Regions from separate parts of the Comamonas sp. Y33R10-2 genome, predicted to be linked through region 2. Evidence: predicted binding sites of a transcription regulator. Region 2 holds the regulator's gene; the other holds the start of a gene.
The links. Region 2 encodes NrdR, which represses ribonucleotide reductase genes. Its sites were predicted from a motif close to CACNANATNTNGTG; they were not measured.
Positions count from the first base shown of each region.

Region 1 (12,196 bases), 1.4 Mb from region 2:
CCCTGTGATCATCAAAGCCTCCGGTGGCGGTGGTGGTCGCGGCATGCGCGTGGTACACACCGAAGCTGCTTTGGTGAACGCCGTGCAAATGACCAAGGCGGAAGCTGCTGCAGCTTTCGGCAATCCTGCGGTCTACATGGAAAAGTACCTGCAAAATCCGCGTCACGTGGAAATTCAGGTCATTGCCGACACCTTCAAGAACGCCGTTTATCTGGGCGAGCGCGACTGCTCCATGCAGCGTCGTCACCAAAAGGTGATTGAAGAAGCTCCGGCTCCAGGTATTCCTCGCAAGCTGATCGAGCGCATCGGTGAGCGCTGCGTGACTGCTTGCAAGAAGATTGGTTACCGCGGTGCGGGCACGTTCGAGTTCTTGTACGAAAACGGCGAGTTCTACTTCATTGAAATGAACACCCGCGTGCAGGTTGAGCACCCTGTCTCTGAGCTGATTACCGGCGTGGATATTGTTCGCACCCAAATCATGGTGGCGGCCGGCGAAAAGCTGCCCTTCACCCAGCGTCAGGTTGAGTTCAAGGGCCATGCCATTGAATGCCGCATCAACGCTGAAGATGCCTACAAGTTCACACCTTCGCCTGGACGCATCACCACATGGCATGCACCTGGCGGCCCGGGTGTGCGCGTGGACTCGCATGTGTACAACAACTACTTTGTGCCGCCTCACTACGACTCGATGATTGGCAAAATCATCACGTACGGCGACACCCGCGACCAGGCCATTGCGCGTATGCGCACTGCTCTGCTAGAGACCGTGGTTGAAGGCATCAGCACGAACATTGCGCTGCACCAGGATTTGATGGTGGACGCGAAGTTCCTAGAGGGTGGTACCAATATCCACTATTTGGAAGAGTGGCTGACACGTCGTAACCCGACCAAACGATGAGCTGGCCATTGCCGCTTTGATTTCTGATGCTGGCCTCTGGCAACGGAGACCAGCATTTTCGTTTTTCAGGAATATATGGTTTATGCAGCTAGATAGAGGCAGCGCCTTGTATCTATGCCCTGCATAGCCCCCATGAAAGGATTGGCCATGTACGAGCTGAGCCTAATGTGCCCGGAAGACCGGGTCGAGACCATGAGCGACGCGCTTGATGCATTGGATGCATTGAGCGTGTCTGTTGAAGATGCCGATGCACAGACGGATGCCGAGCAGGCCCTGTTTGGCGAGCCCGGTATGCCTGCGCCCAAGGAGGGCTGGAACCGTAGCCGCGTGATTGCGCTGTTCCCCACCCAAGCAGCTGCTGCAGAAGCACGTGACTTGCTGGTGCCCCAAGAGTTTTTTGAGGGCTGCAAAATTTTGGCCCTCAAGCCAGTGCCTGATCAAGACTGGGTGCGCCTGACGCAATCTCAGTTTGAGCCTGTGGACATTACCCCTGAGTTCTGGATTGTTCCCACTTGGCACGAGTTGCCAGAGCAAGCCAAGATCAGCATTCGTTTGGACCCTGGTCTGGCGTTTGGTACGGGTACACACCCCACGACCCGTATGTGCCTGCGCTGGATTTCACGCCAGCCTAAGGACACGCTAGGCCGCACGCTGGACTACGGCTGTGGCTCCGGCATTTTGGCCATTGGTGCTGCCAAGTTTGGCGCGACGCAAATCGATGCAGTGGATATTGATCCCGCAGCGGTGGAGTCCACCAACTACAACAGCAGCGCCAACCACGTTGAAGTGAAGGCAGGTCTGCCTGAAGCTGCGGGCGGCGAGTACAACACCGTGTTGGCCAATATTTTGGCCACCCCGCTCAAGGTACTGGCTCCGCTGCTGTGCGGACGTGTTCAGGCCGGAGGTAATTTGGTGCTGGCCGGTATTTTGGAGCGCCAAGCCGATGAGCTTAAAGAAGCCTACGCGCCTTACCTTAAGCTTGAAGTAGCTGACAGCCAAGATGGCTGGATCTTGATGACCGCCCAACGCGCCGCTTGATACAGGTCCGCACCTTAACGGGTGCGGGTTGTTGCTGCCTACATTTGCCATCCGATGAGCCAAGTTACCCGTTGCCCCTCCTGTGGAACCCGCTTCAAAGTGGTTGCAGACCAGTTGCGCATCTCGCAAGGCTGGGTGCGCTGCGGCAGGTGTCAAGGCGTATTTGATGCATCGCAGGATTTGCAGTCCGTGCCCGATGAATTGCTGGTGCCTAGAGCCTTGCAACCTATGGGGCAGACCCCTGTAGAGCGACAAGAATCTATTGCGCATTCAGATGAGCTTGAATCAACGCATGCTCCTGTTTTGGAAGCGGTAAGTGCTGATGAAGAAAAGGCTTTAGCCCAATCTGGTTCAAACTTGCCCGGCGAGAAATCTCTGGATGAAGTGCTTGAGGCGGCTGAAGATGAGGCGGCGCGCGCCGCTGATGCGGCTGATTTGAGCGATCAAATTCAGCCCGGCTCTTCACTTGCCTCTGTCGCAGCGCCGCAAGTCACAGAGCCTTCGTTTGTCGATCAGGCCCGCCCTTTGCTCGATAAGGATGAGCCTTTGGCTGCAGAACGTGAGGCTCAGACAGAGACCACTGTAGAAGTCCAATCTGCGGATGCTCCTTTGCCCATTCCTGCGGATGAGTCCAAACCCGCTGCACTTGCATTGCAGCTTGCTGCGGATGCGGATCGCGATGCAGATGACAACAAGGGTGACGAGGTCCAAGACGAACTCGAAAAAGCCGCACCTGAAAGTGATGAGCTTGGCTTTATACGCGAGGCACGGCGTAAAGCTTTTTGGCAATCCACTGGCATGCGCATTGCGTTGGTCGTGGGCTCTTTGGCTGCCGCAGCAGGTGTTGTGAGTCAGCATGCATGGCAGCAACGCGATGCGCTGGCGGCGCAATATCCAGCGTTAACGCCGACTCTTACCAGCGCATGCAACTTGGCTGGTTGCGAGTTGCAGGCGCGGCGTCAAATTGCTGACGTGGTGATCAATGGCTCTGGCTTTAAGCAACTGGCCGATGCGCATAAGTATCAGTGGAGCCTGACGCTTGAAAACCGTTCTGATGTCGCCGTAGCCATGCCGATGGCTGAGTTGACACTGACGGATTCGCAGGACAAACCGCTGCTCAGGCGCGTGATAGATCTTCAATCTCTGGGTGCGCCAGCGCAGTTGCAGGCCCGCGAAGAGTGGAGCGTTAGCGTGCCTGTTCAAGTGCAGGAGCTTGATGCCCCCGTGGCCGGCTACCGTGCACTGGTTTTTTACCCTTAATCAATTTCTGAAAGAAAAAGCACCATGGCTGCTTTGATCTGTGGATCGCTGGCGTTCGACAACATCATGACCTTTGACGGTCGTTTTGCGGACCAGATTCTTCCCGACCAACTGCATATTCTGAATGTGTCGTTTCTAGTGCCCACGCTGCGTCGCGACTTTGGTGGTTGCGCTGGCAATATCGCATACAGCCTGAAGCTGCTGGGTGGCGATGCGCGCCCGATGGCGATGGTCGGCAGCGACGGTGCTGACTATGTTCAGCGCTTTAAAGATTTGGGCATTGAAACTCGCCACGTGGGTCAGCTGCAAGCTACGCACACGGCTCAGTGCATGATCATGACGGACCATGACAACAACCAGATCACGGCCTTCCACCCCGGCGCCATGATGCAGGCGCACGAGAACCAAATCACGGCGGATATGGCTGCCGAAATCAAGGTCGGCATCGTGGCCCCCGATGGCCGCCAAGCCATGATTGATCACGCTGCGCAGTTTAAGGCCGCAGGCATTGCGTTTGTGTTCGATCCGGGCCAAGGTTTGCCCATGTTCAATGGTGATGAGCTCAAGGCTTTCATCGAGCAGGCTGACTGGGTTGCAGTGAATGACTATGAAGGCAAGATGCTCAGCGAGCGTACCGGCCTGAGCTTTGCGCAAATCTCGCAGCAGGTGCGTGGCCTGATTGTGACGCTGGGCGCTGAAGGCTGCGAAGTTTGGCAAAACGGCGAGAAGACACTGGTGGCTGCTGTGAAACCAGCGGCTGTGGTTGACCCTACCGGCTGCGGCGATGCATGGCGTGGTGCCTTCCTGTTTGGCTTGGAGCGTGGCTGGGACCTAGTGCGCTGTGCCGAGCTGGGCAACCGCATGGGTGCGCTGAAAATTGCGAGCCGCGGCCCGCAAAATTATCAGCTGGACTTTCAGCCTTGATACCTTGATTAGCGTACTTGGTGCGCTGATCTGATGCATGTAAAAAAGCCCGACTCTCGCAAGCGAGATCGGGCTTTTTTATTGCGCGCCGGTCAGTAAGCTGATTAAGGCTTGTTGCCTGTGGGGAATGGCCATGCAGCTTGAGGTGCAAGGCGAGTTTGAGCCACAGGTGCAGCAGTTTCTGCCACGGGTGCAGGGGCAGCCTTCTTAGCAGGAGCAGCAGCCTTCTTGGCAGTCTTGGCAGGAGCAGCCTTCTTGGCAGGAGCAGCAGCCTTCTTGGCAGGAGCAGCAGCCTTCTTGGCAGGAGCAGCAGCCTTCTTGGCAGGAGCAGCAGCCTTCTTGGCAGGAGCAGCAGCCTTCTTGGCAGGAGCAGCGGCCTTCTTGGCAGGAGCAGCAGCCTTCTTGGCAGGAGCAGCGGCCTTGGCAGTAGTTGCAGCCTTCTTAGGAGCAGCAGCCTTGGCAGTAGTTGCGGCCTTCTTAGGCGCAGCAGCCTTGGCAGTAGTTGCAGCCTTCTTAGGAGCAGCAGCCTTGGCAGTAGTTGCAGCCTTCTTAGGCGCAGCAGCCTTGGCAGTAGTTGCAGCCTTCTTAGGTGCAGCAGCCTTGGCAGTAGTTGCAGCCTTCTTAGGCGCAGCAGCCTTGGCAGTAGTTGCAGCCTTCTTAGGCGCAGCAGCCTTGGCAGTAGTTGCAGCCTTCTTAGGCGCAGCAGCCTTGGCAGTAGTTGCAGCCTTCTTAGGCGCAGCAGCCTTGGCAGTAGTTGCAGCCTTCTTAGGCGCAGCAGCCTTGGCAGTAGTTGCAGCCTTCTTAGGAGCAGCAGCCTTGGCAGTAGTTGCAGCCTTCTTAGGAGCAGCAGCCTTGGCAGTTGTTGCAGCCTTCTTAGAAGCAGCAGCTTTCTTCACAACTTCAGCCTTGGGCGCGGCCGCCTTCTTGGCAGTTACTTTTTTCTCGGGTGTGGCCTTGGCGGCCGTCTTCTTCGCAGTTGCCATCATTTTCTCCTTCGTTGATTTGCATAAGACGTCCAGCTTTTTTGTGGCTGGACGATTCAAAGCGATGTGGAGTTACGTATCGCTAGGAACACAAATTTGCTTCACGTCAAAACTTCTATTTTTATAGCAATGAAGTGAAGCAAGTCATGACTCGCATTGTGCCTGCTTAGAAGCAATTAATCCCAAGAAAGTGCACCACCGGTTTGATACTCGATCACTCGTGTCTCAAAGAAGTTACGTTCTTTCTTCAAATCGATCATTTCGCTCATCCAAGGGAAGGGATTCTCCTCACCCGGGAACAACTCTTCCAGACCAATTTGCGTGGCGCGGCGGTTGGCGATGTAGCGCAGATAGCCCTTGAACATAGACGCATTCATGCCCAGCACGCCACGTGGCATGGTGTCTTCAGCGTACTGATATTCAAGCTCTACAGCCTTGATGAATAGCTCATTGATTTCTTGCTTGAACTCGGCGGTCCACAGCTGCGGATTTTCGAGCTTGAGTTGGTTAATCAAATCGATGCCGAAGTTGCAGTGCATGGACTCGTCACGCAGGATGTATTGGTACTGCTCGGCAGCGCCGGTCATCTTGTTTTGACGACCCAGCGCCAAAATTTGCGTGAAGCCCACGTAGAAGAACAGGCCTTCCATCAAGCAAGCAAAAACGATCAGCGACTTGAGCAAAGTCTGGTCGGTTTCGAACGTGCCGGTGTGGAAGTTGGGGTCACTGATAGCGTCGATGAACGGGATCAGGAACTCGTCCTTATCGCGGATGGACTTGACCTCGTTATAGGCGTTGAAAATTTCGCCTTCATCCAGACCCAACGATTCCACGATGTATTGGTAGGCGTGGGTGTGAATCGCTTCTTCAAACGCTTGGCGCAGCAAGAACTGGCGGCACTCAGGCGCAGTGATGTGGCGGTAGGTGCCCAGCACAATGTTGTTGGCGGCCAGCGAGTCGGCTGTCACGAAGAAGCCGAGATTGCGCTTGATGATGCGGCGCTCGTCTTCGGTCAGACCATTAGGGTCCTTCCACAAAGCGATGTCGCGCGTCATGTTCACTTCCTGCGGCATCCAGTGATTAGCGCAGGTAGCCAGATACTTTTCCCAGGCCCACTTGTACTTGAAGGGAACCAGCTGGTTCACGTCAGTCTTGGCGTTGATGATGCGCTTGTCAGCAGCATTCACGCGCTTGTGGGTGCTGGGGGATGCGCCGGCTTCTGCACTGGTGGCGGAAGGGGTGAAGGTGTCGTCGTCAAAGCTCAGCATTCTCGAATTCCTTATTGGAAAAAGCTGGGTGCAGTGCAATCAACATCCAGCCTTCTGATTTATCTATTTACTCAATGCCAGTGAAAACTGGCTCGGCCCAAGCGAGAGACATCAAGCAAGGGCCGCCCCGCAGCGAGGATGTCGTCCCCCTCCCGAAGAGAGAGGGGGAAGGCGCATAGCGCCTCAGGGGGTGCCAGTTAATTACTGACAGGCTTCGCAGCCCGGATCGTCAATCGCGCAGAACTTGATGTCTGTAGCAGGTGCCTGAGCACGTGCTGCAGCAACTGCTGCGTCCAGTGCGCTGACTGCAGGCTTTGCAGCGGGTGCAGCAGCAGCCGGAGCTGCGGAAGACACGGCATTCAGCGTGCGGCTTTGCACGGTAGATTTTTCAATCTGAGTCGCGCTGGTGGTGCGCAGGTAGTACGTAGTCTTGAGGCCACGAATCCAAGCGAGCATGTAGGTGTCATGCAGCTTCTTGCCCGATGCGCCAGCCATGTAGATGTTCAGGCTTTGGGCCTGATCGATCCACTTTTGGCGACGCGAGGCAGCTTCCACCAACCATTCTGGCGCAACTTCAAACGCGGTGGCGTAGAGGTCTTTGACCTCTTCTGGCACACGGTCAATGGCGCGCAGCGAGCCGTCGAAGTGCTTCAAGTCCATGACCATCACATCGTCCCACAGGCCCAGGCGCTTCAGGTCACGAACCAAGTACTGGTTGATGACGGTGAATTCGCCAGACAGGTTGGACTTCACGGATAGGTTGCCAAACGATGGCTCAATCGATGCATCCACGCCCACGATGTTGGAGATGGTGGCTGTCGGTGCAATGGCCACGCAATTGCTGTTGCGCATGCCATCCTTGGCGATTTTTGCGCGCAGAGCGTCCCAATCCATGGTGGCAGAGCGGTCCACTTCCACATAGCCGCCACGGGCTTTTTCCAGCAGCTTCAGAGTGTCGTGGGGCAGGATGCCCTGATCCCACAGCGAGCCCTTGAAGGTGGAGTAAGTGCCGCGCTCTTTGGACAACTCGGTCGAGGCCCAGTAGGCGTAGTAGCAGATCGCTTCCATGGCTTGGTCGGCAAACTCAACCGCACCTTCGCTGGCGTAGGACGTACGCATTTCATACAGCGAATCTTGGAAGCCCATCAGGCCCATGCCCACAGGGCGGTGGCGCAGATTGGATTCCTTGGCCTTGGGCACGGCGTAGTAGTTGATGTCGATCACGTTGTCCAGCATGCGCATGGCGGTGGTGACCGTCTTGCGCAGCTTTTCGTGGTCGATCTTGCCGTCCTTGATGTGCTGAACCAGATTCACGGAGCCGAGGTTACAGACCGCGGTTTCGGTGTCGCTAGTGTTAAGCGTGATCTCGGTGCACAGGTTGGACGAGTGCACCACGCCCACGTGTTGCTGGGGCGAGCGGATGTTGCAAGGATCCTTGAAGGTGATCCAAGGGTGGCCAGTCTCGAACAGCATCGAGAGCATCTTGCGCCACAGGTCGTTGGCCGCCAGTGTCTTGTGCAGCTTGAGCTCGCCAGCGGCAGCCTTGGCTTCGTAGGCCAGATAGGCCTTTTCGAATTCGGTACCAAACAGGTCGTGCAGATCTGGCACGTCGCAGGGCGAGAACAAAGTCCAGTTGCCCTTTTCAATCACGCGCTTCATGAACAGGTCTGGAATCCAGTTGGCCGTGTTCATGTCATGAGTGCGGCGACGGTCATCGCCGGTGTTCTTGCGCAGCTCCAGGAATTCTTCAATGTCCAGGTGCCATGTTTCCAGATAGGTACAGACAGCGCCCTTACGCTTGCCACCTTGGTTCACGGCCACAGCGGTGTCGTTGACGACCTTGAGGAAAGGCACAACGCCTTGCGACTCGCCGTTCGTGCCCTTGATGCGCGAACCCAGAGCACGCACACGTGTCCAGTCATTGCCCAGACCGCCCGCAAATTTGGACAGCAGAGCGTTTTCTTTGATGGACTCGTAGATGCCGTCCAGATCATCCGGTACGGTGGTCAGGTAGCACGACGACAGTTGCGAGCGCAATGTGCCGCTGTTGAACAACGTGGGGGTGGACGACATGAAGTCGAACGAAGACAGCAGCTCGTAGAACTCGATGGCGCGGGCATTGCGGTCATCTTCTTGCAGCGCCAAGCCCATGGCTACGCGCATGAAGAAGGATTGGGGCAGCTCGATGCGGGTCTTCTTGACGTGCAAGAAATAGCGGTCATACAGAGTTTGTAGACCCAGGTAGTCGAACTGTTCGTCGCGCTCGGCCTTCAGGGCCTTGGCCAGACGGGGTAGGTCGTAGTTCAGCAACTCAGGGTTGAGCAGTTCGTTATCGACACCCTTTTGGATGAAGCCGGGGAAATATTCAGCGTAGGCCGCTTGCATGTCCGAGGGCTGTACATCACGCAGCATGACTTCGCGCACGATGGTGTGCAGCAGCAGGCGGGCGGTGACGTAGGTGTAATCGGGGTCTTTTTCGATCAGCGTACGGGCGGCCAAGATGGACGCTTTGTGGACTTCAGCCAGAGGCACGCCGTCGTACAGGTTGCGTAGCGTCTCTGCCAAGACAGGGGCTGCCTGAATGTCGGCATTGAGGTTGCGGCAGGACGCCTGGATCAGGGTTTCGAGGCGTTCCATATTCAGAGGGATGCGCTGGCCGTTTTCGGTCACATGTAGCACGGGCTTGGCGGAAGCGGCCGCTGCAGTAATGGCGGCGGCCTTCTTTTGCTCGGCACGCTCTTGATTGCGGCGCTCGCGGTACAGCACATAGGCGCGGGCCACATCTTGGTGACCGGCGCGCATCAGGCCCAGCTCGACTTGGTCTTGCACGTCTTCAATATGGAAGGTGCCGCCATTAGGGCGCGAGCGCAGCAGGGCGCGAACAACGCCTTCGGTCAATTCGTTGACGGTATCGCGAACGCTGGCAGACGCAGCGCCTTGTGCGCCACGCACGGCCAGAAACGCCTTGGTCAGTGCCACGGCAATCTTCTGGGGAGTGAACGCCACCACATCACCGCTGCGGCGGATGATCTGGTAGTTGTCATTGGGGGAGGAAGAATCAGCTGCGCTGACAGGCGCGGCAGAAGGCAGTGAGTTCAACGCTTCTTGCATAAGTTCCTCGGAATTAATTTGTGGATAGCTGGCAAAGGTCTGCCGTCTGGGCAGGCCCTCAAAAACAAGAATTGGCGCCAAGGTTTACACATGGTTTGCACAGGGTGTACACAACTTGTAAACACTAGATGTGGGGTCTAAGGCGCTCTCAGACACTACCGGTAGTGTATCGCTGTTCAATCTTGCTGACTTGATGAAAGTACTGAAGCGGGCATTTTTGCAGTCGCTTGACAGCTTGAAAAAAGCCTTCATACCGCATGAAACAAGGGCTGTAGCGTGGTTGCAGTGCTGAAGCTTTCGTGTCGTTAATGTGTAAAAAATTTACGTGTTTGATGGAAGCGACAGATGTAGTCAATGTGCCATTGACAGCGATAACTTGCATGTGATTTCAAAAGGCACGGTCTTGGCTATAAAAACAGGAGCGCCTTGTCCAATTCATTGATGCGTTTCAGGTGCATATATGGCTGCAAGACGCTACAGGCAGGGACGGCATGCTCCTGATAAAGATGCGCACCTTAGAGCGGCTAACACAACTCAGCAAACCGAAGGTTTGCGTTTGAGACGAGGCGCGAAGCCGCAGACAGTACATGCGTACGACAAGGCGAAGCAACGACGTATCAAGCGTTGCGTTAGCGGCTCTTAGAGAAGGTAAGGGCGGGATAGCTTTAGACGCTGCGGGGCAGCTGCCATGCAAGCGTGCGGCTGTCTGCGCTCAATTTCTGCTGAAGTTGCGCCCAGTCAAAACCGGGGCCGGGGTCTTGCTTGCGCCCCGGTGCAATATGCTCGTGGCCCGCGATGTAGCGAACTGCGTATTGCGCCGCAATGCCTTGGCAAAGTTGCTGCAAGGCTTGGTACTGCGGGGCTTCAAAGCTCAGGCCTTCAAGGCCTTCGAGTTCTATGCCAATAGAGTCATCGTTGCAGCGATCACGCCCGCGCCATTGGCTGACGCCGGCGTGCCATGCGCGGTCATCGCAACTGACGAATTGCCAGATTTCGCCCTCGCGGGTAATAAAGAAGTGCGATGACACTTCCAGCCCGCGAATGCCTTGGTAGTAAGGATGTGCGTCCCAGTCCAACTGATTGCTGAACAGCTGCTGCACTGCACCCGTGCCGTACTGGCCTGGCGGTAGGCTGATGGAGTGCAGAACGACGAGATCGATTAGCGCTCCATCAGGGCGCGGGCCAAAGTTGGGGGATGCAAGCGGGCGTGCTCGCTGATACCAGCCGCATGTCCAGTTTGATGGCTGCTGTGTGTCGTGCTTTGCAGGGTCAGGAATTGTCACTTTGCGCCTTCGGCTGGCAGATCAATGTTGAGGCGCTCAATGCGATAGCGAATCTGGCGCAGGCTAATCCCCAATTTGGCCGCAGCGGCGGTGCGGTTGAATCCGTTGTCTTGCAGCGCCCTAATCAGAATGCTGCGCTCTTGCTCATCCAGCCAGCCTTGCAGGTTTTCGGGAATGTTGGCGGGGCTGTCAGCGGGGATATTTTGCTGGTCTGCCTGATCGACATTCACTGACAGCTTGGCAGCGCTGGTGATGCCGGTCACGCTGGCGGGGCTTTCGAGATTTGGCGCAAGACTGCTGGGCGGAATGCGCAGCGGGCCTTCGTCGCCTAGTGCAATGGCGCGGTGCAGCACGTTTTCCAGCTCGCGCACATTACCGGGCAGGGACAGCTGGGCAATTTGGGCGAGGCTGGTTTCATCCAGCGCTGGCGTGGCAAGCCCAGACTCTTTGGCCAGCTTTTTCAGCAGAGCTTGGCACAGTAAGCCGAGGTCTTCGCGGCGCTCACGCAGGGCAGGTAGCTCAATCTCAATGACGTTGAGGCGGTAGTACAAGTCTTGGCGAAAGTTGCCAGATTGCACTTCTGTGCCTAGGTGGCGGTGAGTGGCGCTGACGATGCGTACATCGACGGTCTCTTCTTGCGTGCTGCCCAGTGGGCGAATCTTGCGCTCTTGAATGGCGCGCAGCAGCTTGGCCTGCATGGCCAAAGGCAGGTCACCAATTTCGTCAAGAAACAAGGTGCCGCCCTGAGCGGCCTGAAAGTAGCCGACCCTGTCTTGCGTGGCGCCGGTATATGAGCCTTTGCGGGCGCCGAAGAATTCGGCTTCTAATAAGTTCTCAGGAATGGCGCCGCAGTTCACGGCCACCATGGGGCCATTGGCGCGCTGGCTGCAGGCGTGCAGGGCCCGGGCGACCAGCTCTTTGCCGGTGCCGGATTCGCCATGAATGAGCACCGGTGCCATGCCTTTGGCCACTTTGGCGATGCGCTGCTTGACCTGTTGCATGGCAACAGAGTTACCAACCAGTGCTTGCAGGGCGCTGTAGTTGGTGTCTTGGCCGCTGTTGACAGCTGCTGGCGTCGTGTGTGCGGTGCCGGGCTGAGGTACGGCGCCAATGCCTTGAATGGCAGAGGCAACGACTTGGCGAAACTGACGCAGATCCACGGGCTTGGTCAGATAGTCAAATGCGCCTGCGCGCAAAGCCTCAACAGCGTTTTCTGCCGAGCCGTAGGCGGTCATGACGATGCAGCGCTCAGTGCGCGACTGATCGCGCAGTTGCTGCAGCAACTCCATGCCTATGCCGTCGGGCAGGCGCATGTCGGTGATGACAACATCAAAGTGCTGATTTTGCAGCTGGGCTGAGCCTTCTTGCACTGATCCGGCCGTTTCCACGCGATAGCCTTCCCTGAGCAGGGTCAGCTCATAGAGTGTGCGC
Region 1 covers NZ_CP079925.1:3,438,994-3,451,189, forward strand. Annotated here, with positions in the region: gene accC (acetyl-CoA carboxylase biotin carboxylase subunit) at 1-898, shown strand, start outside; gene prmA (50S ribosomal protein L11 methyltransferase) at 1,046-1,936, shown strand; gene KUF54_RS15510 (zinc-ribbon and DUF3426 domain-containing protein) at 1,991-3,196, shown strand; gene KUF54_RS15515 (carbohydrate kinase family protein) at 3,221-4,120, shown strand; gene KUF54_RS15520 (hypothetical protein) at 4,225-5,103, opposite strand; gene KUF54_RS15525 (ribonucleotide-diphosphate reductase subunit beta) at 5,280-6,371, opposite strand; gene KUF54_RS15530 (ribonucleoside-diphosphate reductase subunit alpha) at 6,573-9,482, opposite strand; gene ampD (1,6-anhydro-N-acetylmuramyl-L-alanine amidase AmpD) at 10,148-10,765, opposite strand; gene KUF54_RS15540 (sigma-54 dependent transcriptional regulator) at 10,762-12,196, opposite strand, start outside.
Region 1: the regulator NrdR is predicted to act here: its motif matches at 9,605-9,618, upstream of KUF54_RS15530 (ribonucleoside-diphosphate reductase subunit alpha).

Region 2 (12,196 bases):
CATTTGATCCCGTGACTAACCTCAAAGTTGGCGTCAAGGTGCTCAAGGAGTGCATTGCACGCGCTGGCTCTATCGAAGGTGGTCTGCGCTACTACGTAGGTGCTGCTAATCTGCCAAGCGACGGTGGCTACGCCGCCAAAGTACTGGCCGAGCATCAACGTATGCGCCAAGGCGCTGGCCTAGGCGCTAGCACTTTGGTTGCGACCAAGCCTGCTGCGCCCAAGGCAGTGGAGTCCACAACGGTGTCTCACTCTGAGCAAGTTACCGTTGCTGGTTCCAGCCTGTAAGTTTTCAATCCATAAACTGTCGATTTTTTTCAAGCTGGCCTCTGTGCCAGCTTTTTTTATGCCCGCACGCAAGTGCTCAGGAATAGCGCTGTTACGGCTTTGAGATATGTCAGCTCAGCTACACTAGAGGGTGTACGCAACTGGCGATAGGCGCAGAAATTTCTCTGCCGCTGACGTGGAAACCAGCAGACTGCAAGGTCTGTGAACCACTGGGGAGCGTACCGCCCAAGGTCGCAGCGATTGCAATCCACAAGCGTTTCAGCCGTTCGCCTGGGCAGCCCTTGCTTCAAGGGAATTTTTAGTTCACAGGACTGCCATGTTTCAACGCACCGATACCGTCGCTAAAGTCGACCCCGAACTGTTTGCAGCTATTGAAGCTGAGAACCACCGCCAGCAAGAGCACATCGAGCTGATCGCCAGCGAGAACTACTGCTCGCCCGCCGTGATGGAAGCCCAAGGCTCCCAGCTGACCAACAAGTACGCTGAAGGCTACCCCGGCAAGCGTTACTACGGTGGTTGCGAGCATGTGGACGTGGTCGAGCAACTGGCCATCGACCGCATCAAGCAAATCTTTGGCGCAGAAGCCGCCAACGTGCAACCCAATTCCGGCTCCCAAGCCAATCAAGCAGTGCTGATGGCGTTTGCCAAGCCCGGCGACACCATTTTGGGCATGAGCCTGGCCGAAGGCGGTCACCTGACCCACGGCATGGCGCTGAACATGTCCGGCAAGTGGTTCAATGCCGTCTCTTACGGTCTGGACGCTAACGAAGCCATCGACTACGACAAGATGGAAGCGCTGGCCCGTGAGCACAAGCCCCGCATCATCGTGGCCGGTGCCTCTGCCTACGCCCTGCACATCGACTTTGAGCGCTTCGCCAAGATCGCTAAGGAAGTCGGCGCCATCCTGTGGGTGGACATGGCTCACTACGCTGGCCTGATCGCCGCGGGCGTGTACCCCAACCCCGTGCCTTTTGCTGACGTGGTCACCACCACCACCCACAAGAGCCTGCGCGGCCCCCGTGGCGGCGTGATCTTGATGAAGGCCGAGCACGAGAAGGCACTGAACAGCGCCATCTTCCCCGGCCTGCAAGGCGGCCCGCTGATGCACGTGATCGCCGGTAAGGCTGTTGCGTTCAAGGAAGCGCTGACTCCTGAGTTCAAGGCTTACCAAGAACAAGTCGTCAAGAACGCCAAGGTCATGGCGGACACGCTGACCGAACGCGGCCTGCGCATCGTCTCTGGTCGCACAGAAAGCCACGTCATGCTGGTGGACCTGCGCGCCAAGGGCATTACTGGCAAGGCGGCTGAAGCGGCTCTGGGTCTGGCTCACATCACTGTGAACAAGAACGCCATCCCTAACGACCCCGAAAAGCCATTCGTGACCAGCGGCATCCGTATCGGTACTCCCGCCATGACCACCCGTGGTTTCGGCGAGGAAGAAACTCGCATCACCGCCAACTTGGTGGCTGATGTGCTGGAAAACCCCGCCGACGAAGCCAACTTGGCTGCTGTGCGTGAAAAGGTTGCTGCCTTGACCGCCAAGCTGCCTGTCTACAGCAAGTAAATTCTGCTGCTCTGACACACCATGAAGTGCCCCTTCTGCAGCAACCCGGACACGCAAGTTGTCGAAACGCGTGAGTCCGAAGATGGGGGCTTCATTCGCCGCCGCCGCCGCTGCGGTGGCTGCGAAAAACGCTTTACAACGTATGAGCGGCCCGAGGTCAGCTTTCCGACTGTGGTCAAAAAAGATGGCCGCCGCATTGAGTACGAGCGCGCCAAGCTGCAAGGCTCCTTCCAGATTGCGCTGCGCAAGCGGCCGGTGAGCACGGCGCTGATCGATGACTCCATCGAGCGCATTGAAGACAAACTGCTCAACTTAGGCCTGCGCGAGATCGATTCCAGCCGCCTTGGCGAGTTGGTAATGGATGAACTCAAGGGCCTGGACAAAGTGGGATATATCCGCTTTGCCAGCGTGTACCGCAGCTTTGAGGATGTGGACGACTTCACCAACATCATGGATGAAGTGCGTAGCCCCAAGTCCAAGTCAGCTAAGAAGCCTGCAGCGGCCTGATAGACATAAGCCAGCTCAATACAAAAGCCACCCTCGGGTGGTTTTTTTGTTTAGCGCTTGCATTTAAATGCTATTAATTTAAGAGCTACAAGTCCATTCACTGAAATGACTGCAAGCTATTTTTATAATATTTTTGCTACTGAACAAGCGTAATTCGATCCTGCAGCGGCAGCGCCATAGGCGCCGTCAAACTCTGCGTACGCACATACTCAACCAGCGCATCCAAGTCCAGCATGCCGCCCACCACATCGCGGCCTTGGGTAAAGACGCTGAAGTTGTCGCCACCCGTACCCAGATAACTTTGCAGGCCTACGCGGTAGCTTTGAGTCATGTCGAGCAGTTGGCCATGGAGGCGAATATCACTCACGCGCTGACCGGCATTCTGGCTGAGATCGAATCGGTAACCAAAGCCCTGCGATACCTGCAAGATGCGCGGCGCAGCTACGGTGTTGCTGCCGCTGTTGAACTGCTGCTCCAATACCTGCCGAATTTGCTCACCCGTCAGACTCATCACCATCAGCGTATTGCCAAAAGGCTGAACGCTGAAAAGCTGCCCATAGGTCACTTGGCCACTGGCATCCGGCAGCAGATCAGCGCGCACGCCGCCTGAATTCATAAAAGCCAGCTGTGCACCACCCGCTGCCGCATCTTGCGTCGCGGCCAAGATGCTGTCGGCTACCACGCGACCCATCACACTTTCGCCACTGCTTTGCAACGTGCGCATAGCGGCCAAGGCCAGTCGCCCTACTGGCGCAGCCGCCAAGGGCTGGGCAGCGGCCTTGTAGCGGGCCACCAGTTGCGCCACATCGGCATCAGCATCAAAAGCCGGAAAGTCCGGCTGCAGCGCCACCACGCCTGCGCTGCTGGTATAGGCCTCGCCCTGCACGATATGCTGGCGCGCAGACTTGCGACTTACGCGGCGCGTGTTGCCATCTACCGTGAGCGTCACTTCCGTCAACAGCGTGCCGTACAGGCCACCACTGGTCAGCAAGAATGGCTTGCCAAGATTAACCTTGGCGTAGTCACACAGGTAAGCGCGGTGCGTGTGACCAGAGATCACCACATCCACCTCGCCAGAGAGCTGCTCCAAAATCGGCACGATGTCGCCAGACAAGCCTTGGCAGCTGTTCTCCTGTAGGCCCGACGTGGTGCTGCCACCCTCATGCACCATCACCACAATCACATCAGCACCTTGGGCGCGCAGTTGCGGGATGAGCGCATTGGCCGTCAGCGCCTCAGACGTAAAGCTCAAGCCTTTGACGCCACTGGGGCGCACCATCTTCGGCGTGTTCTTGAGCGTCATACCAATAAAACCCACGCCAATGCGCAAGCCATCTTGCTCAAAAAACTTCACGGCGGTTGCGGGAAACAGCGGCTTGCCGTCATCTCGAATCGTGTTAGCTGCCAAGTATTGAAACGACGCGCCTTGAAAGGGCTTGCTCAACTGGCAAGGCTCTTTGCTGGTGAACTTCTCGCAGCCGCCGTTTTGCATGCGCAGCAACTCATCAGCGCCTTGGTCGTATTCGTGGTTGCCGGTGGCGGCAAAATCCACCTTCATCAGATTCAGAGCCTCAATAGTGGGCTCATCCAGAAACAGTGATGACACGATGGGCGATGCACCAATCATGTCTCCCGCCGTCACCACCGCCACATGGCGACTGGCCGCACGCCGCTGGGCAATGGCCTGCGCCAGATAAGCCGCGCCGCCGGCGGGTACAGCAACGCTGTGACCTTGCGCGTTTTGCGCTGCTACCGCCTGCTTGGGCGGCTCTAAATTGCCGTGCAAGTCATTGAAGCCCAGCAAGGTGATCTCCATGCTTGCGGGCTTGACGACACCACCGCCACAGGCAGATAAGACTATCGCCATAATCGCCGCAGCAGCGCTTGCGGTCATGCTTCGAAATGCACAACGCCAGCCCAGCGACAAGGCGCGGGGCTGGCGTTGATTGGGCTTTGTGTTTGCTACAACCATCACGACTCTCCTGAGTCCCCGGTTGTACCTCACAAATTGGTGTTTTTAATGTCAGGCAGCGGAAGCGGGGATGGGCGCCAGGCCCGAATCCACATCGGCGTTCTGCGCACGGTGGCGCAAGGCGTGGTCCATCACAACCAGCGCCAGCAGTGCCTCGGCAATGGGTGCTGCACGAATGCCCACGCACGGGTCGTGGCGGCCCTTGGTGATGACTTCAGCGGTATTGCCGTGCACGTCAATTGATTCACGCGGCGTGATGATGGAACTGGTGGGCTTGATGCCAATGCGCACTTCCAAATCTTGGCCCGTGCTGATGCCTCCCACAATGCCGCCCGCGTTGTTGCTGCGAAAGCCTTGGGGGCTGAGCGAGTCGCCATGTGTGGTGCCGCGCTGGGCCACGCTGTCAAAGCCTGCGCCAATCTCTACAGCCTTGACCGCATTCAAGCCCATCATGGCGTAGGCAATGTCGGCATCCAGACGGTCATACAGAGGCTGACCCAGGCCCACAGGCATGTTGCTGGCGTTTACGCGCAGCGCAGCGCCGCAAGAGTCACCGCTTTTGCGCAGATCGTTCATATAGTCTTCGAACTGCGTCACATCAGCCACAGGCGCGAAGAAGGGATTGTGGGGCACATGCTCCCAGCTTTCAAAGCCAATGGGCAGCTCGCCGATCTGCGTCATGCAAGCGCGAAACTCGGTGCCGAACTTTTCTTTGAGCCATTTTTTGGCCACGGCTCCTGCAGCCACGGTGGGCGCTGTCATGCGGGCGGAAGAACGACCACCACCGCGTGGGTCACGAATACCGTACTTTTGAAAGTAAGCGTAGTCGGCGTGGCCAGGACGGAAGCTCTGCGCAATATTGGAGTAGTCCTTGCTGCGCTGGTCGGTATTGCGGATGAGCAGCGCAATCGGCGTGCCCGTGGTCTTGCCCTCGTACACGCCCGAGAGAATCTCGACCGCATCGGGCTCGTTGCGCTGGGTGACAAACTTGCTGGTGCCAGGGCGGCGGCGGTCCAGATCAAACTGGATATCTGCCTCGCTCAAGGCCATGCCCGGGGGGCAGCCGTCAATCACGCAGCCAATGGCTGGGCCGTGGGATTCACCAAAGTTGGTGACCGTGAAAATTGTGCCGAAGGTATTGCCGCTCATAGACCGTCGATTATGCCCGCGGGTATGCCGCCGCTTGCACTAAAAGCGTTGGCAGTCTGTTGCGCTAGCCATCGCCACTAAGAGCGACTCTAAGAGCGGCTCTTAGCCGCCCCACAAAAGCAAACCCCACACAAAGCAAAACCCCGCATCAAGCGGGGCTGGTATCTAAAAAGACCGAACGATCAATCCGCGCCTTGGCGCTCGCCTTCGGGCCAATCGCGGATATAGGCCTTGAGCATGCGGTTTTCAAAGTTCTGGCTGTCCACCACGGCCTTGGCCACGTCGTACAGCGAGATCACGCCCATCAGCATGCGCTTGTCCATCACGGGCATGTAGCGCGCGTGGCGGTCCAGCATCATGCGGCGCACCTCGTCCATGTCGGTTTCCATGGTGCAGGTCATGGGCGCATCGTCCATGGCGCCACGCACCGAAGCACGCTCAATGCCGCCAGCCTTCACAAAGCCCTGAATCACCTCGCGAAAGGTGAGCATGCCCACCACATCGCCATGCTCCATCACGACCAGCGAGCCGATGTCTTTATCCGACATCACCTGCACCGCAGCAGCCAAGCTCTCATCGGGCGACACCGTATAGAGGGTGTTGCCTTTGACGCGCAGGATGTCACTTACTTTCATTGCTGTTCTCCGAATGGCTCAGGCGCAAGGCTTGAGCGCACAAAATGCAAAAAATTCTCTGCAAATATAGCCCACATTGCACTCCAATCAAGGCAAGTAGGCTACGGGTCATCCATGAAATTCACCATCTTGGTGCGCGACAAGTGCAGCACTTTTGCACAGTCGCTTTATGCTGATCGCCAAGCAGCATCAAAAATATTGGAGACCCCACATGCCCGGCTATTCAGACCCCGGTTTTGACACCCTCAGCCTGCACGCAGGCGCCCAGCCCGACCCCGCCACCGGCGCACGCGCCACGCCGATTCATCTGACGACCTCTTTTGTTTTTGAATCTAGTGATCACGCAGCAAGCCTCTTTAACCTAGAGCGACCCGGCCATGTCTACAGCCGCATCAGCAATCCCACCAACGCGGTGCTGGAGCAGCGCGTTTCCGCCTTGGAAGGCGGCGTGGGCGCGATTGCGGTTGCCAGCGGTCAGGCCGCGCTGCACCTAAGCATTGCCACGCTAATGGGCGCAGGCAGCCACATTGTGGCCAGCACAGCGCTGTATGGCGGATCGCAAAACCTGCTGCACTACACACTGCGCCGCTTTGGCATTGAGACCACTTTCGTCAAGCCCGGCGACATCGACGGCTGGCGCGCTGCCGTGCGGCCCAACACCAAATTATTCTTTGGCGAAACCGTGGGCAACCCCGGCCTCGATGTACTGGACATCCCCACCATTTCTTCAATAGCCCACGACTCGGGCGTGCCCCTGCTGGTGGACTCCACCCTCACCTCGCCGTGGCTGATGCAGCCCTTTAAACATGGCGCAGACATCGTCTATCACTCGGCGACCAAATTCCTGTCGGGCCACGGCACGATCATTGGCGGTGTGGTGGTGGATGGCGGCAGTTTTGACTGGGAAAAATCGGGCAAATTCCCCGAACTGACCGAGCCCTACGACGGCTTTCACAACATGGTGTTCAGCGAAGAATCGACCGTGGGCGCCTTCTTGCTGCGCGCCCGCCGCGAAGGCCTGCGCGACTTTGGCGCCTGCCTGAGCCCGCACAGCGCTTGGCTAATTCTGCAAGGCATCGAAACCCTGCCACTGCGCATGGAGCGGCACATGAAGAACACCGAGCGCGTTGTGCAGTTCTTGGCCAGCCACCCGCTAGTGAGCCGCGTGGGCCACCCGATGCTGGAGTCGCATTCATCTTATGCACTGGCCCAAAAACTGCTGCCGCGCGGTGCAGGCTCGGTATTTAGCTTTGACATTGCGGGTAACCGCAATCAGGGCAAGACTTTTATCGAAGCGCTCAAGATTTTCAGCCACCTTGCCAATGTGGGCGACTGCCGCTCTTTGGTGATTCACCCGGCCAGCACCACGCATTTCCGTATGAGCGACGAGGCGCTGGCGCAAGCCGGTATCAGCCAAGGCACGATTCGTTTATCGATTGGTCTGGAAGATGCAGATGACCTCATTGATGACTTGAAGCGAGCACTGAAGGCTGCAGAGAAAGCGGCATAAAAATGGCGTACATGCCTTATTTTGAATAAAAACAGCCTCCAGTCCTTATTCCATATACAGGTATAGCTATGTTTTTTGAAGTTAACAAAGCCCAAATTTATGCCTACACCGGCGGCAAAGCGTTCGATGCTGCCAAGCCCACCGCCATCTTCATCCACGGTGTGCTGTGCGATCACAGCGTCTGGGCGCTGCAAAGCCGCTACATGGCCAACCACGGCTTCAATGTGCTGGCGCTGGATCTGCCCGGTCATTGCAAAAGTGCTGGCGCGGCGCCAAAAACGGTGGAAGATGCAGCCGCCTTCATCGCCCAACTGATGGATGCCGCGGGCTTAAAGCAAGCCGCCCTCATCGGCCACAGCTGGGGCAGCTTGATCGCGATGGAAGCGGCAGCCACTTTGAAAGTACGCATCAGCCATCTGGTGCTGGTCGGCACGGCCTTTCCCATGAAGGTCTCGCCCGCGCTGCTCGAATCTGCCTTGAATACCCCAGAAAAAGCGATTCAGAAGGTCAACACCTTCTCGCGCGCCACGCTGGCGCCCCCTAATGGCGCAGGCAGCTGGGTGTTTGGTGCCGGTATGGCATTGGGCCGCCGCGTGCTGGCTAGCAATGCAAACACCAACTTGCTGCACACCGGCTTTACCGCCTGCGATAGCTATGCGGGCGGCGATGCGGCCATGGCGAAAATTACCTGCCCCGTTTTGTTTGTGCTGGGCGAGCAAGACCAGATGACGCCGCCCAAAGCCGCCAAAGGCCTGATCGCCGCGGCGCAAGCGGCAGGCAAAATCGTCAAAGTACAAACCATCGCCAACGGCCACAACCAGATGACAGAATCGCCCGACGCTACGCTGTTTGCCATTCACGATTTCTTGAAGAATTCTTGATAACTTTTTGACAACATTTCGTACCCACTGATCACCTTAGGAAATGCACATGCTTGAGAACCTAGAAAAAAATGCGGTCTACAAAATACTGTCCCTCATCGGTTTGCTGATTGGCATTGTTTTCGGCGCCGTCAAGCTCAAGCAAGAGCTCATGCCCTCTGAAGCGCCAGCCGTTTCAGCCCCAGCAGCTCAAGCCGCACCCAGCAACAACGCTCCAGCCAGCACTGCCAGCGCACCTCCATTTGCCACACCACAAGCTGCAAGCAGTGCGCCTGCTGCGCAGCATGTGCAAAACCAGATTTATATTGATCTAGACAACTTCCAGCTGGGCAAGCAGTACGCTGGAAAATCGGTAGAAATGCCCATTATTTTTGATGGCTTCACACCTTGGCTGGCAGGACCTACCAGCCCTGCAACCGCTGTACTAGCTAAGCGATATCTGTTCCTCTCGCATTTCGACATCAACCAGCCCAAGCCACCGCAAGGCATGTTGTCTTCACAGACCGTGGTGGTTCCCTTGGACAAGGCACAGGCGCTGCGCGAGATCAAGCCGCCAGCCCGCATCTTGCTGACGGGTCAGGTCAAGCTGTTCGATGTAAAAAAAGAGCTGGGCATGACGAAAAAATCTGATCCCGACACACTGATCTTTGAAGTGGAATCCTTCAAAGTAATCTGACCCTTACATATCTCTCCCGTAATCCTCGCCTTGACCTCACATAATTTTGATGTTTGACAACCAGCTCACCCAAGCCCTACAGAGCTGGAAGCAAATCCCCCTGACCAGCCTCAACCCACGCCGCGCTCTCAATCTGGCGGATAAAAAAGCCGACTGGAAGGCGGCGCTGGCTACGCTGCAGCGGTTTACCAATAGCCCCGGCTACCAGACCCCGTTTGCGCTGCAAGCCCATGCTGCACTGGAGAACTACTGGGGCTGGCAGGCTGCCGGGCAAGAGGCCTGCCATTTGCTGATCTACGGCCTTGATCTGGGCCTCCCCGGCAATGTGCTGCGCCCCATTTATCTGGAGACTGTGGCGCTGTGGAAAGACACCGCCGCTGTGGCCCACCACGCGCGCGCCAGCATGAGTCAAACCACGGGCGAGGACTACGGCGTGCCCGCCCCCATCAACGCCCGCAGCGCCGAATACAAATACGCCGTCATCCTGATGGCGTTGGCTGTGCTGCTAGATGCACCTGAAGAAATCCCTGCCATCGTCGAGCAAGTGCTGGCCTTTGATACAGACCGCCTGCTCGACTATCTAAGCGCCGCCGCAATTGAGGTTCAAGAGGTCAACGAGACCCTGTTCCACCCCCGCCCCTATGGCGCGCTGCTGCCGTTTTTCGAGCTGCTCGGCGAGCCATCACCCGAGCCATTGGTGGCCTATGTGCAAACCCAATACGCTGATTTTTTGCGCTTGTCACCCTCGCAGCAAAAGAAAGGCAAGCTTTGGCTGGGCACGTTTTTCTGGGCGCTGGAGGTGGGGGCCTTGTCGGTGCTCTACGGCTGGGATGATGTTGCGCTACGCGACCTGCCCCACTACCCAGCCGATCTAGTTGACTTTGCCAACGCCCGTAGCGGCTTTTAACGTTTAACGATCAAACGGAGCAGCCGCGCAATTACCCGCTAACCCTTTCGCACGCTCGGCGGTATAAGAAAAAATCTCATCAAACTGAGGCTTGCCATGTCTCAAAACACGAGCACCGAAAGAGAGGGCGACACGGCTACTGCCGCAGCCGCCACTTTTGACCCGCGCCAGTTCAAAAGCTTTGCTGAGTTCTACCCTTTTTATCTGGGTGAGCACCGCGACACCACCTGCAGGCGACTGCACTTCATAGGCAGCAGTTTGTCGCTGGGCTTTTTACTGGTGCTGTTTCTGACTGGGGACTGGTGGTATTTACTGGCAGGCCTGATCTGCGGCTATGCCTTTGCCTGGGTGGGGCATTTCGGTTTTGAGAAAAACCGCCCCGCCAGCTTTAAACGCCCGCTCTACAGCTTCATGGGCGACTGGATGATGTGGCGCGATATTTTGCTCGGGCGCATCAAGATGTAGCCCCATCAAAAAACGGACCCTTAAGGTCCGTTTTTTGATGGGCAAGAGCTGACTTAGCCCATGCGGCGATTGCCGTAAATGCTCTCAACTTCTTGAGCGTAGCGCGCCAAAATAGGCTGGCGCTTGACCTTCATCGTAGGGGTCAGCAATTGGTTTTCCACACTCCAAGGCTCCAGCGTTAGCAGCAGCGCACGCGGCTGGGCGTAGCTTGGGAAATCTGCGCACAAGGCCTGCAAGCGCTTGAGCATGGTTTGCACCACAGCGGGTTGGCGCAACGTTTCAGGCTCGCTTGCATCCCAGCCATTGTCTTTGGCAAACAAGGGCCAGTTTTCCTCACTCAACACCGCAATCGCGCTCACATAGGGGCGGTGATCGCCCAGCACCATGATTTGCTCGATTAAGGGATCGGCCAGCATCGATTGCTCCAAATCGGTGGGCGAGATTTTCTCGCCAGTCGAGGTGACGATGAGTTCCTTTAAGCGACCCTTGATGCGAATGCGGCCCTTGACCAACTCAGCCTGATCGCCGGTGCGCAACCAGCCGTCTTGCGTAAAAGCGGCGGCCGTTTCCTCAGGGCGCTTCCAGTAGCCCTTCATCACCGTCGCACCGCGCACCTGTAGCTCATGCTGCTCACCGATGCGAATTTCAACGCTGGGCAGGGGCGCGCCTACTGTCGCGGGGTCGTTGCTATCGAGCGTAACAACGGAGATCACGGGCGTTGTCTCCGTCATGCCGTAACCCTGCAGCAGCGGCACATCCAGCGCCAAAAAGGCGCGGGCCGTGCTTTGCGGAATAGCAGCGCCGCCTGTAATGGCCATGCGCACACAGCCACCAAACATCTGGGCAATCTGCTGACCAAGCTGCGCGTGGGCTGCAGGGGCGGGAGTGCCAATCAAATCTGCATCGTGCTTGTGCAGATCGGTAATATCTTGACGCGCACAGAAGTTAGCCCAGCCCCACTCCACCGCCGCTTCAAAAGCCTGACGCTCAGCCTCGGGGCCCGCCAGAATTTTCTCGAGCATCTTGGCGTGCACGCGCTCATAAATACGGGGCACACAAACGAGGATGGTGGGCTTTTCCGTCTGCATGTCTTGCATCAGCAAAGCAGCTGAGCGCGCATAAGCAGTGCAAGCGCCACTGGCAATAGACAAGTAGTAGCCCACGGTGCGCTCAAAGGTGTGGGAGAGCGGCAAAAACGACAAAAATCGATCGTCCTGACGCGGCTGCACGCGCTGGGCAAAGTCCGACACATTGGCCATCACATTGGCGTGGGTCAGCATCACGCCCTTGGGCTTGCCGGTCGTGCCCGAGGTGTAGACGATGGCCGCCACATCACCGGGCTCTGGCAAAGCCGGGGCAGGCTGCGCGACCATCGCGGCGCCCTCTTGCAGCCAGTCTGCCAGCGACAGCAGACGCGGCTGATCTACAACAAGAGGCTGACCTTCAATGCTCGACGTTGGCGGCACTCCATCTGCCACCACCACGGTATGCAAGCTGGGCATGGCGTAGTCTGTGGCGCGCAGGCGCTGCCACTGGCTCAGACTGCTCAGCACCAGCAAGCTGATTTCGGCGTTATCAAAAATATAGGCAATGCTGGCCGGGTTGTCTGTGGTGTGCACAGGCACTGCGATCGCGCCCATTTG
Region 2 covers NZ_CP079925.1:2,056,984-2,069,179, forward strand. Annotated here, with positions in the region: gene KUF54_RS09195 (lytic transglycosylase domain-containing protein) at 1-287, shown strand, start outside; ZMP/ZTP riboswitch at 414-570, shown strand; gene glyA (serine hydroxymethyltransferase) at 604-1,851, shown strand; gene nrdR (transcriptional regulator NrdR) at 1,873-2,358, shown strand; gene KUF54_RS09210 (bifunctional UDP-sugar hydrolase/5'-nucleotidase) at 2,495-4,330, opposite strand; gene aroC (chorismate synthase) at 4,382-5,479, opposite strand; gene KUF54_RS09220 (CBS domain-containing protein) at 5,662-6,114, opposite strand; gene KUF54_RS09225 (O-acetylhomoserine aminocarboxypropyltransferase) at 6,326-7,624, shown strand; gene KUF54_RS09230 (alpha/beta fold hydrolase) at 7,693-8,505, shown strand; gene KUF54_RS09235 (hypothetical protein) at 8,555-9,181, shown strand; gene KUF54_RS09240 (PoNe immunity protein domain-containing protein) at 9,231-10,088, shown strand; gene KUF54_RS09245 (DUF962 domain-containing protein) at 10,185-10,553, shown strand; gene KUF54_RS09250 (long-chain fatty acid--CoA ligase) at 10,607-12,196, opposite strand, start outside.